One region of the Peribacillus sp. SIMBA_075 genome, then DNA from elsewhere that is predicted to be linked to it. Evidence: riboswitches for the same ligand, from Rfam matches in the RefSeq annotation. Region 1 holds a riboswitch; the other holds the start of a gene.

Region 1 (7,968 bases):
TAAACAAAATGAAGCAACAAGACATTGTGCTGAAATCTGATAAGTTGGACTTCTGATATAAATCTCGGCAGCAAATAAACGAAACCTGAGTATAGACTATCATATTCTGTAGCATTAAAAAGGTACCGGCCATACAGCATCAGCGTTCCTTAAAGTTATTCATGTCATTAGTATTTTTGAAGGTTTGGAATTGTTTTCACTATCTCCCTTATAGTTGGGAACTTCCGGGAGAAGGAGGCTATTAAGTTCATGAACTCCATTACTAAAAAAAAATCAGGTAAGTCGTCCTTGTTATGATTAATGTTGAGTTTTCACGTTTGTGACTCTCACCGCAATTAAGAATGAGTAAAAATTACTTACAGGTTTGTAGCTCTTCAATAAAATTTAGTTTTTATTAATTAATAGAAGAAAGTCGTCTTATTCAAAGATCAGATCATCCAATTTCATATCGATATAAAATGGAACGGAAAGACATATAAACATAAGAAATATCGGTTTAATACTCCGGCTTTTCCTTTTTATTTATTTGCAATGAAAGAAAAAACCATAGCAAAGCTCATGGTTTCCCCCATAACATAGCAATGAAATCTTTAAAAGTGAATTTTTAACGGCATCGGAAGTTGCTTAATCTCACTTTTAATAATGTCCCCACCTACATTCTGCTTCCCTGTTTAAGGCATCTCGTCTTCTTTTTCCCGATTTTTAAAAGCTTCATGTGTGACAATATCCTCAATCTGTTCATACTGTCGGCTGTGTTCCTTCTCTTCGCTTATTCTATTATTAGGTAAATTTCCAGGGTGACCTTTTTCTTTATGATTAAAATTTTTACCACGACTCATACTCATTCTCTCCTTCCTATTCTTGTTTGTTTAGTTTTCCCAAGCAAAAAAAAAATATGATTTAATTTCACTTTTTACTTTTTCGTTAATAACTGCTCATGCTGGCCCGACTTACATAAAGGATGTTTTTCAACGTTGTCACAAAGCATTTCGACTTAAAATGAACATGTGAATCCAAAACATGGCTGCAAAATCAAGTAAGCCCCAGTGTCAGTGAGTTGACGACTGGACCATCAATATTTGTCGAAAACGGCTCCCATCGTAAACTCACAGCAAACCCGGTCAGGACCCGAACAGCATATCTTAGCGATTATTTATATCCCGATCTTACACGCCTTTTTTTAAAGGCACTAGACAAAAATAAGCAAGGCGGCTGGTCCCGGTCTCTTTACATATTACTGAACCTGAAAAAAGAGACCAAAAAGAACAGGTACCGCCTGATAAAGACGCTTCCTGTTCTTTTTGTTTTTGGCTTTGTTAAAGAATAATGTTGTTATTCGATTCGATCGAACATTCGTTCTTCATTGAACTAAAATTACTGAGAGCGAGTGAGTTTTAATGGCGGTAAGCGGACATAATTAACCTAATCAAAAATCTAAGCCAAAGAGAACAGCAGCGATTGAAGGAGTTCTTCATAGGGAGTGCGGGAGAAACAGAGTCTGTATTCACTGATGTATCAGAACAAAAACACAAAGACGGCTACACCTGCACCCATTGTCAATCCACTAATGTCATTCGCTTCGGTAAATATCAGGTAATAACTACAATCAATACCATTGATTCGTCAAAGATACCGCTGCAAAGAGTGCGGTGAAACATTCACGATATGACGAACACTCCTCTTCACAGAACTCATATGCCTAGTAAATGGCTTCAGTTCATCGAATGTATGATTGAAGGGTATTCCCTTCGGAAATCAGCTAAACCCATTGTTGCTCATTATGTGACGCTTTTTATTGGAGGCATAAAATTCTAACTGCATTGAAACAGATGGATTTTGAACTTTTCGATGGCATAGTAGAAAAGAATGAAACCTATTTCCTCTATTCCGAGAAAGGCAAACGGAATATCCAAGTTGGAAAACCAAATTTACGCGGTGGTAGTTCGGAGTTTAGAGGAATAAGTACGGACCAAGTATGCGTTCTTATAGCCAGAGACCGCCAAAAGAGAACGTTTTCCAAAACAATAGGAAAAGGGTTATTATAAAAAAATTTTGGACGAAGCGTTAGGTTCCAAGCTATTTGCTTGGCGGGCGTTTATGACTTATGCCAAAGAAAAAGGAATTGAGCGTCAATCGCTATAAAAGCAAATGGTTGGAGCGAGTTAAAGGGATTTATCACATCCAGAATGTAAATAGTTATCACAGCCGTTTAAAGAGCTGGATGGAGCGTTTGAATGATGTATCTAGACCATTATTTGAGCTGGTTCCAATTCTTAGACACCATCAAACATCTAAAAGATAACTTTACGATAACCAAAATGGTTTTAGACAGTTGTTCTTTCTCAGTTAACACAACTTATGATAAACTGACATTACCAGAATTTTCCGAATGACAGAACGTTCATTGTTCCGTTAAAGGGCCAGTTTAATTGAACAAGGAATTGGCATGACACCTTAATTAGTGAGCTTTCTACAACACGCCGCAAATGAATTTTGACCAAAGGGAATATCTATTAAAGGGATTAAATTGGAGGGAATAGAAAATGGATGTAAAGACACTTTTGTTACAACAATGGGCAAGCTGCTTAGATGAAGAAGACTGGTTTCCACCACTTGAAAAAGTGCTAGAGGACATCACTTTTGAACAGGCAATTTGGAAACCAGCTGATGGGGCAATGAATTCCATTTGGGAATTAGTTTGTCATTTACTTTTCTTTGAAAAGAGATATCTGATGCGATTTCTTGGTGAAACAGCGAATGAACCACAGGCAGAAAATAATGACTCTACATTTCGATTACCTACTGAGACGTTAGAAAATTGGAAGGAAACAAAACAAGAATACTTTTATGTTCATCGTGAACTTGGAAAAATACTAGCAAAATCAGAACATGAAGATTTGTATAGACAGATTCCAGGAGATAATTCATTAGTGCTTGAACTAAAGAGTTTAGCAATGCACGACGCATATCATATTGGGCAAATTGTATTCCTTAGTAAAATGCAAGGTGCTTGGGCAGCGAAACGCAGCTTTTAAAAAAGCTTCATTAGCTTTACAGTTATTCCATTATAGGGGGGCTTTAATGGAATAAGAACGGGAACGTCCAAATCGGACGTTCCCAAATTTTATAGTTGAAAACAACAATACCACTTTACAAAGCCCTGTTTTTTATATAATGATTATTAAAAACAGTTGATATAGGAATAAAGCTATGAGGATACCACTTCGGAAGGTCGCCACTTTCTGGAAATCTCTTCAATATGATGGGGTGCCGTTCTGCAGCATCCTCCGATTAAACGTGCCCCAGCATGGTGCCATTCTTCAGATTTTTGTTCGAGCGTGTTACATGATTCTTGACCATGCCATGTTTTAGTTTGTGGATCATAGGTTTCACCAGAATTCGGATAAACTATAATTGGTTTTTTTGTGTTCGCACTTAACACCTTGATGGCGTCCGTGACAACTGATACTGGTGCACAGTTAATACCGATTGCTGCAATTTGCTCACTGTCCTCAAAGAACTTTGCACAATCCTCCAGCAATGTACCGTCACTTATTGCTTTCTCATTTTTCAAGGAAAAGGATAGCCAAGCATATACTTCTGGATAATCTTTCAATAATGAATTCAATACTTTTGCTTCTTGCAGGGATGGAATCGTTTCAAATGCTAAAAGGTCAGCACCTGCTTCAATCAAAGCTGATATTCTTATTCGATGAAATTCTGCTAAAGTTTCATCTGAAACACCATAGTTTCCTACATATTCTGAACCATCAGCGAGGTAAGCCCCATAGGGTCCTACTGATGCAGAAACCAATGGCTTAGGTCTATTCGTTTGCGTCTCTTCCTTCCAAAAATCATCTCTCGCTTTTCTTGCGAGAAACACCGTTTTCTGAATTAACTTCAGGGCCTCTTTTTCTTGTATTCCACGCAGGGAGAAACCTTCAACAGTAGCTTGGTAGCTTGCAGTTATCGCACAGTCCGCTCCTGCACGGAAATAGTCAGTGTGAACCCGATAAATCACCTCTGGATTTTCAAGTAATACACGGGCAGACCACAGCGGATCGTCCAAATCACACCCATACCGCTCAAGCTCTGTAGCTAAAGCTCCGTCCAGAATCATGACTGGATGTTCTCGTAAAATAGCGTCAATTGGGTTAATTTTATTCTTCAAGATCTACGCCTCTTTTCTTTGAAGTTTGTGTTACATAATAACTTCCATAGCAAAACAAAATAAATGGAATACCACAATAAAGCGCAATCCTTTGTGTAGGATCAAATGCAATTCCTATACAAGAAGCAAGACAAAGCATGAAAGAAATGATTGGTACAAGCGGATATAATGGTGTACGATAAGCCAAGTCATTTACTGAATTTCCTTCTTTTATAAATCGTCTCCGAAATAGGAACTGTGAAGCGCTAATACTCATCCAAACTACAACCACGGCCAGACCCGAAATGGACACAAGCACTATATATACAGTATCCGGTGCAATAACACTAGAGAATAGGGCTAAACCACCGCCCAACATACTGAAAATGACCGCATATATCGGAACACCTCGTTTTGTTAATATTGCGAATATTGGTGATATGGTTTTCTTATCTGCAAGTGACCAAAGCATTCTGGAAGAGGCATATAGACCTGAGTTTGCAGCAGACAAAATGGCAGTTAAAATAACAAAGTTCATAATATCCGCTGCATATGGCACTCCAATTCGTTCAAGAACGGCCACAAAGGGGCTCTCTAATACGCCTGCATCCGAAATAGGCAATAATGCGGATAATACAACGATGGTTCCTACAAAAAAGATAATCAATCTCCACAATGTCAGTCGAATTGCCTTTGGTATCGTTTTTTCTGGATTCACAGTTTCTCCAGCTGCAATTCCGATTAATTCAGTTCCAGAAAATGCAAAATTCACTGCAAGCATCGTCATGATAATGGCAAAAGCACCATTAGGAAATAACCCTGCACTTATAAAATTGGAAAATAGCGGTGCTGATTGAGAGTTAGTCATTGGTATAAAACCTACCATTGCAGCAACTCCCAAAATAATAAATATCACGATCGCAATTACCTTTATTGACGCAAACCAAAATTCAGATTCAGCGAAAAACTTGACAGTCAGCGCATTTAATACAAAAACCAAAATGGCAAATAGAGCACTCCAAATCCAGACATTGATTGATGGATACCATCTTTGCATCAACAATCCAGCGGCCGTGAATTCCGAACCTAGTGCAACAGTCCAGGTTAGCCAATACAACCAGGCTACTGTATACCCTGTCCCAGGTCCAATGTATTTGGCTGCATAGCTATGAAACGCACCTGTCTCGGGCATATGTACTGCCAGTTCACCTAAACATAGCATGACCAGATAAACCACTAGTGCCCCTATCAGATACGAAAGGATAGTGCCAAACGGGCCAGCCTGTTGAATCGTATAACCCGTACTTAAGAATAAACCAGTTCCAATCACCCCCCCAAGCGATAGCATGATTAAATGCCGTGCTTTCATTTCCCGTTGAAATTCATGCTTCATTTTGTTCTCCATTCATACTCCCCTTCATCCTGCATCCAGAAAAAACGAAAACGCACTCTAAAAAGAGTGCGTTACTGACAAATAAAAACGTAGGGTCTCATCTATCAGGGTTTCACCCCCTGGAATTAGCACAGTGTCGTAGCAGACCTGTTGCTGAGGTTTCATAGGGCCAGTCCCTCCACCTCTCTGGATAAGAAATTTATTTTTTATTACTTTATCAATCTATGAAAAAATTGTCAAGTATTTGTTTTGAATTGTAAAGACTTGCTTTTTTGCGGGCAAGTCGCTCAAGACTTGGAGATAACGGAAGATAGAAAAAAAGACGACATCTTTTTAAAGGTGTCGCCACAATTCTTAAGGACGTTCCAATTCAAATAATTCTCCTAGTTTTGTATAGGTATGACCCGCTAATCTTGCTACAGGTTTTAGCCCATTCTGGTCTATTCGGCCATTATGGTAAATATCTTGCTCTATATGATAGCAGACTATTTTCCCTATCAATAAATCACAACCGGGTTTCTTCTGGGAACCTGCCAATGGTATCGCATGCTCTAATATGCACTCAAAGCGTACCTTTGCTTCTTGCAATCCTGGTACGGATACCTTATCACTGACAGCCGGCGTGAAATTGGTAAGACCCAATTCACTTTCGTCAGATGGGAGTTCCTTCGCCGTTCGATTTGCATCAGCCACATTATTCTCATCAGTGATATGAACAACGAATTCACCTGTTTGAATTGCATTTCGAGCCGTGTCCTTTGAAACTCCTTCTTTCCGTTGAACAGAAATGGAAATCATTGGAGGATTTGAGCTGACTATGTTAAAAAAGCTGAACGGCGCTATATTGATTGTACCGGTTTCGGATTGTGTCGTAACCAAGGCTATAGGTCTCGGTATAATGCTTCCAGTCAAAAACTTATAATTATCCCGTTCAGTAAGACTTTCAGGATTAACAGAAATCATCTTCATTCCCTCTCATTCTTATAAAAAGTTCTTTTGAAACCATGAACCCGCTGCCTCAACCTCTGAACGTGTTAACTGATGACCGTAATTTTCCCATTGAACATCAACTGTAGCACCAGCTTGCAGTAAAAGTTGATTAAGTTCATCAGTTTCTGCTGTCGGGCAAATCGGATCGTTTTTACCTGCAGCAATAAATACAGGTATACCCGAAAGGGACGGCAAAGCAATCCCTCGTCTAGGCACCATGGGATGATGAAGAATCGCCCCTTGTAGTGCCCCTTCGAAATGGAACAGCAAACTTGCCGCTATATTTGCACCATTGGAATAACCTAATGCTACCACTCTTTCACGGTCGAAGTCATATTTTTTGGACGCTGATTCCAAGAAGTCATAAAGCTCCTTCGTACGAAAGATCAAATCTTCTTCATCAAAAACCCCTTCGGATAACCGGCGGAAAAAACGGGGCATTCCGTTTTCAAGTACATTTCCCCGTACGCTCAATACGGATGATCCCGGTGAAACCATTTCCGCTAATGGCAAGAGATCTGTTTCCGTTCCTCCAGTGCCATGTAAAAGCAAAAGCAATGGCGCTTCTGGATTACTTCCTTTTTGAAAAATATGCTTCATCATTTATCCTCCTCAAGTACTCTCGGCACTGCCGGCAGTAACGTTTTCTCCATGATTCCCCTTTTTTCTTCAAGCCATGGCGGCAGCATTAATTTACTACCCATCGTTTCCTTCGTTTCATCATGAGCGAAGCCAGGTGGATCTGTGGCAACTTCAAAAAGTATACCTCCATCTTCCTTGAAATAAATGGCATCGAAGTATTGACGGTCTGTAAAGGGTGTCACACCATAGCCATGGTTGGCGATATGCTCCCTCCATTCTTTATGATCTTCATTATCGATTGCACGCCATGCAAGATGATGGACAGTTCCCACTCCGATGTTCCCATTTGGCAAAACCGTTTTTTTAACATCTATCAAATTTCCGATGTCCGATGTGGATTTGAAGCGGATGTAATCGCCCTCTTCCCCAATTTTTTGCAGGCCCATCACTTTCTCTAATAGTTCCATCGTTTTGATCGGTTTTGACGTCAATAATACGGCACCGCCGAATCCCTTGACCGCCTTGGAAGCTGGTACACCGCCGAATGACCACTCGCTATTTTTCCCTTCTTTACGCTCAACCAGTTCAAGTTGCAAACCATGGGGATCTTGAAATTCTAGATATTCCTCTCCAAAACGTGAAACTTTCTCGAATACTATATTAAACCTGTTCAACCGCATTTCCCAGAAATCCATTGAACCTTCCGGAACCGCATATGTTGTAATCCCCACTTGTCCAGAGCCAATTTTCCCTTGGTATGCCGCAGGCCAAGGAAAGAAAGTGATGATGGTCCCTGGTGAACCTGATTCATCCCCAAAATATAAATGATAGGTTCCTGGGTCATCAAAATTGA
Region 2 (7,968 bases), on a different contig from region 1:
GAATGGTGTTTCCTTTAAACGTTTTTTTAATGAATGCCTCCACTTCTTTCGAGTGATAAAGTTCCACTAATTTTTTCAGCTCAGGACGATCGGCATTTCCCTTTTTAACTGCAATGATATTAATATATGGTTTCGCCGTTTTACTTTCATGGAATAAAGAATCTTTTAATGTAAGTCCTGCTTCGACGGCAAAGTTATTATTAATGGCTGAAGCATCGGCATCATCCAAAAGACGCGGTGTATTGCCGGCAGCAACAGGTTGGATTTTCAATTTTTTCGGATTATCCTTAATGACTTCCAAAGAGCCCGATCCATTGAATTCCTCTTTCAATGTAATCAATCCAGCTTCTTGAAGAAGGAGTAAGGAACGGCCAAAGTTTGTTGCTTCATTAGGAACGGCTATAGTCGCGCCATCTGGAAGACTTTTAAGACTTTTATGTTTTTTCGAATAAAGGCCCATTGGTGCAATTACAGTCGACCCGATGGCCTCTAATTTCAAATTTTGATCTTGGATGAATTCATCGAAGTAGGCGACCGTTTGGAATGAATTCGCATCAATTTCACCTTCACTTAACGCAAGGTTCGGTTGGATATAATCATTAAACGTGACCAGTTCGATATTCAGCCCCTTCTTTTTCGCTAAGCTGACAATGTATTCCCACGTTCTCGTATCCCCGTTGCTGACACCCACTTTCACTGTTTTCACATCATCCGAACTGCCTGATGCACCCTCTTCGTTCCCACATGCTGCTGACACGATGGCCAATGCCAATACTATGATCGTTAATAAGATTTTCTTCATTTCCCCAACCTCCTGTTATTTTTATCTTCTTCTGATTTTTTTTGAAACGAAATTCCCGGTGGTTTGCAATAATTGAACGATGATCACGAGCGCCGCCACTGTGACGACCATCGTCATCGTATCGAACCTTTGATAACCGTAAGCCAAGGCTAAATCTCCTACCCCGCCTGCACCGACAGCACCTGCCATGGCTGTAGAACCAACCAGCCCGATTGTCGCTGTTGTAAATGTAAGGATCAACGAACTAAGTCCCTCGGGAATCAAAAAGCGATAAATGATTTGCCATGTCGTCGCCCCCATTGCCTGAGCTGCCTCGATGATCCCTTTGTCCACTTCCAACAGGGAGTTCTCCACAAGCCGGGCAATATAAGGAGCCGCGTAAAAGATAAGCGGAACAATGGCTGCATTCGTTCCGATCGCACTGCCTACAATCATTCTAGTAAACGGAATCAGTGCTACAAGCAAGATGATGAAAGGAACCGACCGCAATATATTGATGATCGGATTCAATACATTAAAGATCCATTTATTCTCCAGGATATGACCCTTTCTAGTAATGACAAGCAGGATACCTAGCGGGAGCCCAATCAATCCGGAAAATACCAATGAGATGGCTACCATATAAAGTGTGTCACCGAAAGCGGTCGACAGCTGCTCTGCCGTTATTTCCATTCCCCAAAGCGTATTACCCATTTACCTGCACCTCCTGGACGAGAATCCCCTCATCTTTAATATATTGATAAGCCTTGCCCACCTCTTTTTTGTCACCTGTCACTTCGATGATCAAATTCCCAAAAGGCGTTTCTTGAATTTCAGAAATATTGGCTGATAATACACTTAAATGAACATCATATTTCTTCGAGATGGTTGAAAGTAAAGGAGTACCCGAAGTAGTCCCAATAAAATTAATTTTCCAAATAATCGGGATATGGGACCCTATACTTTTCAGGAAACTTTGTGGAATCTCGTCATGTATGACCGTTCTCACGAAGTTTTTTGAAATATCCGTTTGCGGCTTCGCAAAAACTTCGAAAACCGAACCTTGTTCAACGACGCATCCGCCCTCCATGACCGCTACCTTATTGCAAATTTCCCTGATGACAGACATTTCATGAGTGATTAGCAGAATGGTAATATTGTATTCTTTATTAATTTTTTTTAAGAGCTGCAGTACTGCACTCGTTGTTTGTGGATCTAATGCAGATGTAGCTTCATCACACAATAAGATCGATGGATTGGTAGCCAATGCCCTCGCAATTCCGATCCGCTGCTTTTGACCGCCGGATAATTGTTCCGGATAACTCTTTGACTTGCTTGATAAGCCAACGAACTCTAACAGCTCGCCTACCCGCTTTTTGATTTCTTTACCAGGGGTTCCGGACAAAACGAGCGGCATGGCGATATTATCAAAAACGGTCTTTGAGTTAAGCAAATTGAAATGCTGAAAGATCATCCCGATTTTTTTCTTTTCAGCCCGTAATTCCTTTGGGTTCAATTTGGTTAAATCCTTGCCGCCAACAATCACCTGACCATCTGAAGGGTGTTCCAGCAAATTGACCAACCTGATCAATGTACTCTTCCCGGCTCCGCTATAACCGACTACACCGAATATATCCCCCTTTTCCACTGTCAAATTAATGCCCTTCAAAGCCTCGACAGTCTGTTTCTTTGTTTGATAAACCTTTTTAACATTTTGAAACTCTATCATCCAATCTCCCCCCATGCTGTTTATTTGTACAAATTCATTATCAGAGAAGAGCTTTGCAAAGTTTCATAATGATCGGGTTAAATTTTCGAAACTCACGAGTAAATGCACGAAACTCACGAGTAAATGCATGAAACTCACGAGTAAATACTCACAACTCATGATTAATGATCGAAACTTACGAGTTAATGCACCAATTCTCCAAATAACCATATACATTCTGAATAAACAAAAGAGGCCTCCTCCGTCATCAGACAGAAGAGGCCTCTTTTAGACATAAAAAAGAGTAAACTCTTAAATTAATTATCTAAGAAAAGCTCCTTCTTATCTTTCAAACTTTCGTCCGTTGGAATTAGCACAGTATTTTTACAAAAGTAAAAACCCGCTGCCGAGGTATCATAGGGCCAAGTCCCTCCACATCTCTTGATAAGAATTAACGTTATATTTAATTATGTCCTTCACTATATATTCTAATTTCCCTAAAGTCAACCATATTTTCCATCATTCTAAACATTTTCACAGTATAGTCAATTGACGGTTTTTTTTATTATATAAATATAATTCTTTCTCTATTTTATAATGATTTGCTCATTCTCCACAACATAGAAGTCGCTCAGTTATAACAGCTACAGATTATCTGTAGCCTTTTACACTGTCTACTTAGAGGGGATAATATCTCTGGAGGGCCTCAACTTTAATTAACTAATTATGAAAAAAATGTTAATTAAATATTGATTATTCATATAATTCAAAATATCATTAACAAAGAAGTTAAATACATAAAATGAGGTGGGATTCTTGGGATTTTCAAAAATATTATTATCAACAAGTCTATGCTTCACGTTATTTTCAGGTTTTTCATTATCAGAGGCAAAAGCAGAAACAAGTAAAGACCCTATTGCAATAGAACCATTTGCTTGTACAGAAGTAGGGACTTACACAACATCTTATAAATCTAAAACAACTTCAACAAAAACTGAATTTACACATTATGCAACAAATAATAGTAGTGTTACTGATAGTGTTACTAGATCTGTTCAAATTTCTTATGCTGCTACAGTAAGTATAGGAGGAGAAGCATCATTTAAAGTACTACAAACAGGGGCAAAAATAACAGCTAATGTCGGGTATGGATATAATAGTACAAAAACTCTTTCTACAACTTGGTCTATTCCGAAGGGAAAATGGAAATTAACTGCAGGAAGTAAATGGGTAAAAGCCACAGGAACTCGTTATAAAGTTGTTGCACCTTGTAATTTAACAAACGGAACTACTACAACTGCTAATTATACTTATGCAACATGGAGCGAAAAAGTTAAACAATAATGATATTTCGAGATTTAAAGATTTTTTTTACTAATAAACAGAGGTGTTAAAATATGCTTCTAAAATATATTTGTCCTTTTATCTTTTGTATGTCCCTTCTAATGGGGTGTAATTCTTCAGAAAAGACAAGTGAAAGAAGTGCCAATAATCCAATTGAATCTGAACAGAATAATTCATCTATTCAGAAAAACAAATCATTAGAAAACAAGTTGCGCCCCCCTAAATTTAGCATAACAAATTTCGAAATGAATTATATTCCTAAGAATAAGGAATTAACTTTTCTTATGAATTACGAAATCGATGTAGACATATACGAAATCTTACAAGAAAACACTCAAAAAATTTACTTTTCACTTGAGTACCCTGAAGCAGTGTACGATATTTTTCATAATAAAAATAGTGAATTATTGTTAGCAGAGCAACCTAAAGGCTATAAAACTAAATATCAAACTCAATTCAAAATAAGCATCGATTTAACGACAAAAGAATTAGAGAAAATAAAAAATAACTTATCTGGCTTTAACCTTATAATAGCTGACAAAGATAAGGATGCAATTGCTCATTTTATTGATTTAAATGGTTTTAATACCTTTGATCCTGATACTTCAAATTCTACTCATATAGATGATACAACTAAAAACTAATACTCATAGGCCCTAATGAATTACATAAGCTAATAAATTGAAGTATTACATGCAGAGATCATCAGAATTTAGTTGTTAATCCCCATTTGTTAATTACTACGTTGACATCCCCTTGCTCCAGTTATTCTGGAGCCTTTTTTTTACCTATTTATGATAAATAGGATGTCATGGGTAGGCTTAAAGAGGCCCTTTCGTTTTCGTTCCTTGATGAAAAAACATTTGCCATCTGCCATTCGCATATTTCCAGATTGAACTTCTTAAGGTATGCTCCCCTCTACCTTCATCAAAAATCCGATATGTCGTTAATACGGTATCTTCGGACAATTCGTGCATGTCAAAATTGCTTAAGATCATGGTCACCTCACCTATTCCTTCTTCTCCGATACAATCACTTTTAGTCCATATTCGACCCGAACTGCCGAACTCAAAGAAATCATCTTTCAATAATGATGAAAGCTCTTCTGGAGATGTACGGATTTCAGATTTTAATAATTTCTTCTCCAGCTGCTGCACATGCGCTTTTAACGAAGACCATTCATTTTCCATTCATTCCATCCCCTTTTACACTTATATGTGCATGAACTAGTGAACTACTTCCCAAGCTACTTGTAAAATCATATATAATACATACTAACAATATATCCCAGATGGTGGTGAAATTAATGATCGCTGCTATCAAAGATTTTTTATCCAGTTCATTGTTAATTATCAGCTGGCTTATATTTGCGGTCAGCAGCATTTTTTTCATTTTTTCTTTTTTAACCATCTTTGCCATACCTATATTTCTCTTGTTATTTTTAACAGGGTTACTTTGCTTCTCTATTTCCAAGAAACTGGACTGGAGACAGACCTCAAACTAAAAAGGGATTAGAATACTTTACGTTAAGTTGTTAATGCCTACAGTCTTTTTACTATGATCCAGTGGTTTTAGATCTTGGTTGGCCGAATTATACAGGACTAGGTCGAAACTGGAGGTCGAATTAATTTAAATTTGGTCGAAGCGAACGCCTGCAGTGGATTGGAACGGTTGTAGTACAAACCCTCCAAAACGGTGGGCAAATTGGGTTTGATCTTCGTTTTCATGCAGAGTGGATTGGAACGGTCAAAATTTAAAACCTAAAAAAACTGAAGACAAACTCCATTTTTATCGAGTTTGCCTTCAGTCTGAAAGAAGCTGCAAGTTTCGTGTCGTATTTATCGTGATAGTGTGCCCTGCAGACGATTCGTTTCGGCAATTACTTTTTCTTCATCGATCGTTAAGCATTCGCCATTTTTCACAATCATCTTGCCGTCAATGTATACATCAGATACATCATTTCCGCGTGCGGCATAAAGCAAATGCGAATACGCTTCACTCAGCGGCTGCAGATGCTCTTTGTTATAAGGGTAAATGGTGATGAAATCTGCTTTTTTACCAGCTTCAAGTGATCCCGTATGACCCATGCCGATTGCTTCGGCACCCATTCTCGTGGCCATGGCCAGTGCCGTTTGAGCAGGGAATTTAGTGGCATCCTTATAGATGCCTTTTTGCAATAATGCCGCCGTCCTCATTTCCTCGAACATATCGAAGTTGTTGTTGGATGCAACACCATCTGTTGCAACCCCAACTTTAATGCCTGCATCAAGAAGGCTGACGATATCAGCAATTCCCGATCCCAGCTTCAGATTACTGATTGGATTATGAGCAACCCGAACATCATGCTGTTTTAGTATCGCCCGCTCTTCATCATTGAGTACGACACCATGGGCCATCACGGTAGGCTGATCAAAAAGACCTAAACGGCGAAGGTGCTCGACAGGACGGAATCCAAAACGCTTTTCGATGTCAAGGATTTCAAAGTCCGTTTCCGAAACGTGAATGTGCACCATCAAATCATTCTCTTTTGCAATCCGTGCACTTTCCATAATCGCTTCAGGTGTACAAGCATAAGGGCTGTGTGGAGCTACCATGGTAGTCAGGCGGCCATCGGCAAACGTCTTATAGTTTTTTGAAAACTGCTCAGCCCCCATGAGGTTCGCTTTTTGTTCTTTTTCCGTACCTAAGCTGAAAATCGTGTAGGAAAAGGCTCCGCGCATTCCTGTTTCGCCTATCGTCTCCATGACAGCACCTGCATCTATTCCATTAGGATTAAACATATCCGAAAATGTCGTTGTTCCTGATTTCAGCATTTCCATAATGCCAAGCTGAGAACTTACAGAGGCGATTTCCGTTGTAAACTGGCTTTCAATCGGCCATATTTTCGTTTCAAGCCATGGCTTCAGCAGCATATCGTCCCCGATTCCGCGTAAAAGGGTCATCACAATATGCGAATGGGCATTCACTAGACCTGGCATAATCCATTTTCCTCCAAGGTCGACCACTTGATCGGCATCTGCCAATTGTTCTTCAGAATGCTGGCCGATGTAGGATATGGTTTGATCTTGTACAATCATCATCCCTTTTTCAAAGATTTGATTTTCCTTGTCCATCGTAAAAAAGGTACCATTCATATATATCGTTTTCATGTAATTATTTCCTCCAAAGTCTTTTCGTATCATTTAACAACATGTCATGTTACTATTCCGCATTCTAAACTAGCCTCTTACAGATAATCAAGTAATTCCATATTATCAGGGAGCATTTCCATTTACCTTAGGAACCTATTGGAAGAGTGAACGGAATAATCTTGTTTCATTTTATCAGCAAACCACACCGATGATGCCCATTGCAAATTTAACGAATTGATGAAGAATGCAAAATCAGTTGCTTAAAAAAATCTTCCCCCTATTGCTCATAGGAGTTTCCATGACACGAATGGCTTCTTGTACATCCCCAAGGCCGTAGTAAGAATCCGGCATCATGAAACTCAGCCTTTTATCGTTAATGAATCCCATCAAAAGGTTAAACGTTTCTTGCCAAGTCTGAACGGACGCCTGTTGATTCCAATGCCGTAGATGAAACATTTTAACATTTACTTTTGTCCTTTGTGAAATTTTCGCCCAATTTACAGACTTTCCTGATAAAAGACCAATTGTTAATAATATGCCATTAGGCCGAACACAAAAGGCTAACTCGGAACCATCTGTACCTCCCACCGAATCTATGGCCGCGTTCGCTCCGCGTCCATTCGTCCACTCCATCACGGTATCAGGCAATGATGATTCAGACGTATCGATTACATATGCAGCACCAAGTTTAAGCAGTTCTTCCGTATAGGTATTGTTTCTGGTTACAGCAATCAGCTTAAATCCAAGAATCTTGGATAACTGGGTGAAGATGCGGCCAATGGAAGATCCGCAAGCATTCACGAGTAATACATCATCAGGTTTCAATGCCAATACTTCTGTGATTGTTAACCAAGCGGTTATCGGATTTATATATAATTGCGCTGCTATATGGTCCTCAATGGAATCAGGAATGACGATTGCCAAATCCGCAGATGTTTTAACATAATCCTGCCAGGTACCTTCACCGCGCAAAGGCAGAACACGCTTGCCAATCAGCTCTTGCG

What was found. Region 1 has a riboswitch for S-adenosylmethionine ahead of mmuP (S-methylmethionine permease). Riboswitches for the same ligand answer to the same signal wherever they lie in the genome.
Region 2: it holds a riboswitch for S-adenosylmethionine, as region 1 does, so the genes downstream of both, SB775_RS10370 (methionine ABC transporter ATP-binding protein) here and mmuP (S-methylmethionine permease) in region 1, are expected to answer to the same signal.

What each region holds. Positions count from the first base shown of each region.
Region 1 covers NZ_JAWRYN010000005.1:20,567-28,534, forward strand. Annotated here, with positions in the region: gene SB775_RS05900 (helix-turn-helix domain-containing protein) at 1-40, shown strand, start outside; gene SB775_RS05905 (hypothetical protein) at 672-839, opposite strand; partial or broken gene SB775_RS05910 (IS1595 family transposase) at 1,414-2,393, shown strand; gene SB775_RS05915 (DinB family protein) at 2,544-3,035, shown strand; gene mmuM (homocysteine S-methyltransferase) at 3,209-4,171, opposite strand; gene mmuP (S-methylmethionine permease) at 4,161-5,555, opposite strand; SAM riboswitch class I at 5,638-5,740, opposite strand; gene SB775_RS05930 (flavin reductase family protein) at 5,898-6,506, opposite strand; gene SB775_RS05935 (alpha/beta hydrolase) at 6,525-7,133, opposite strand; gene SB775_RS05940 (ring-cleaving dioxygenase) at 7,133-7,968, opposite strand, start outside.
Region 2 covers NZ_JAWRYN010000010.1:59,381-67,348, forward strand. Annotated here, with positions in the region: gene SB775_RS10360 (MetQ/NlpA family ABC transporter substrate-binding protein) at 1-802, opposite strand, end outside; gene SB775_RS10365 (methionine ABC transporter permease) at 824-1,474, opposite strand; gene SB775_RS10370 (methionine ABC transporter ATP-binding protein) at 1,488-2,510, opposite strand; SAM riboswitch class I at 2,829-2,940, opposite strand; gene SB775_RS10375 (hypothetical protein) at 3,306-3,833, shown strand; gene SB775_RS10380 (hypothetical protein) at 3,887-4,477, shown strand; gene SB775_RS10385 (nuclear transport factor 2 family protein) at 4,655-5,023, opposite strand; gene SB775_RS10390 (hypothetical protein) at 5,013-5,252, opposite strand; gene SB775_RS10395 (amidohydrolase family protein) at 5,672-6,982, opposite strand; gene SB775_RS10400 (zinc-dependent alcohol dehydrogenase family protein) at 7,217-7,968, opposite strand, start outside.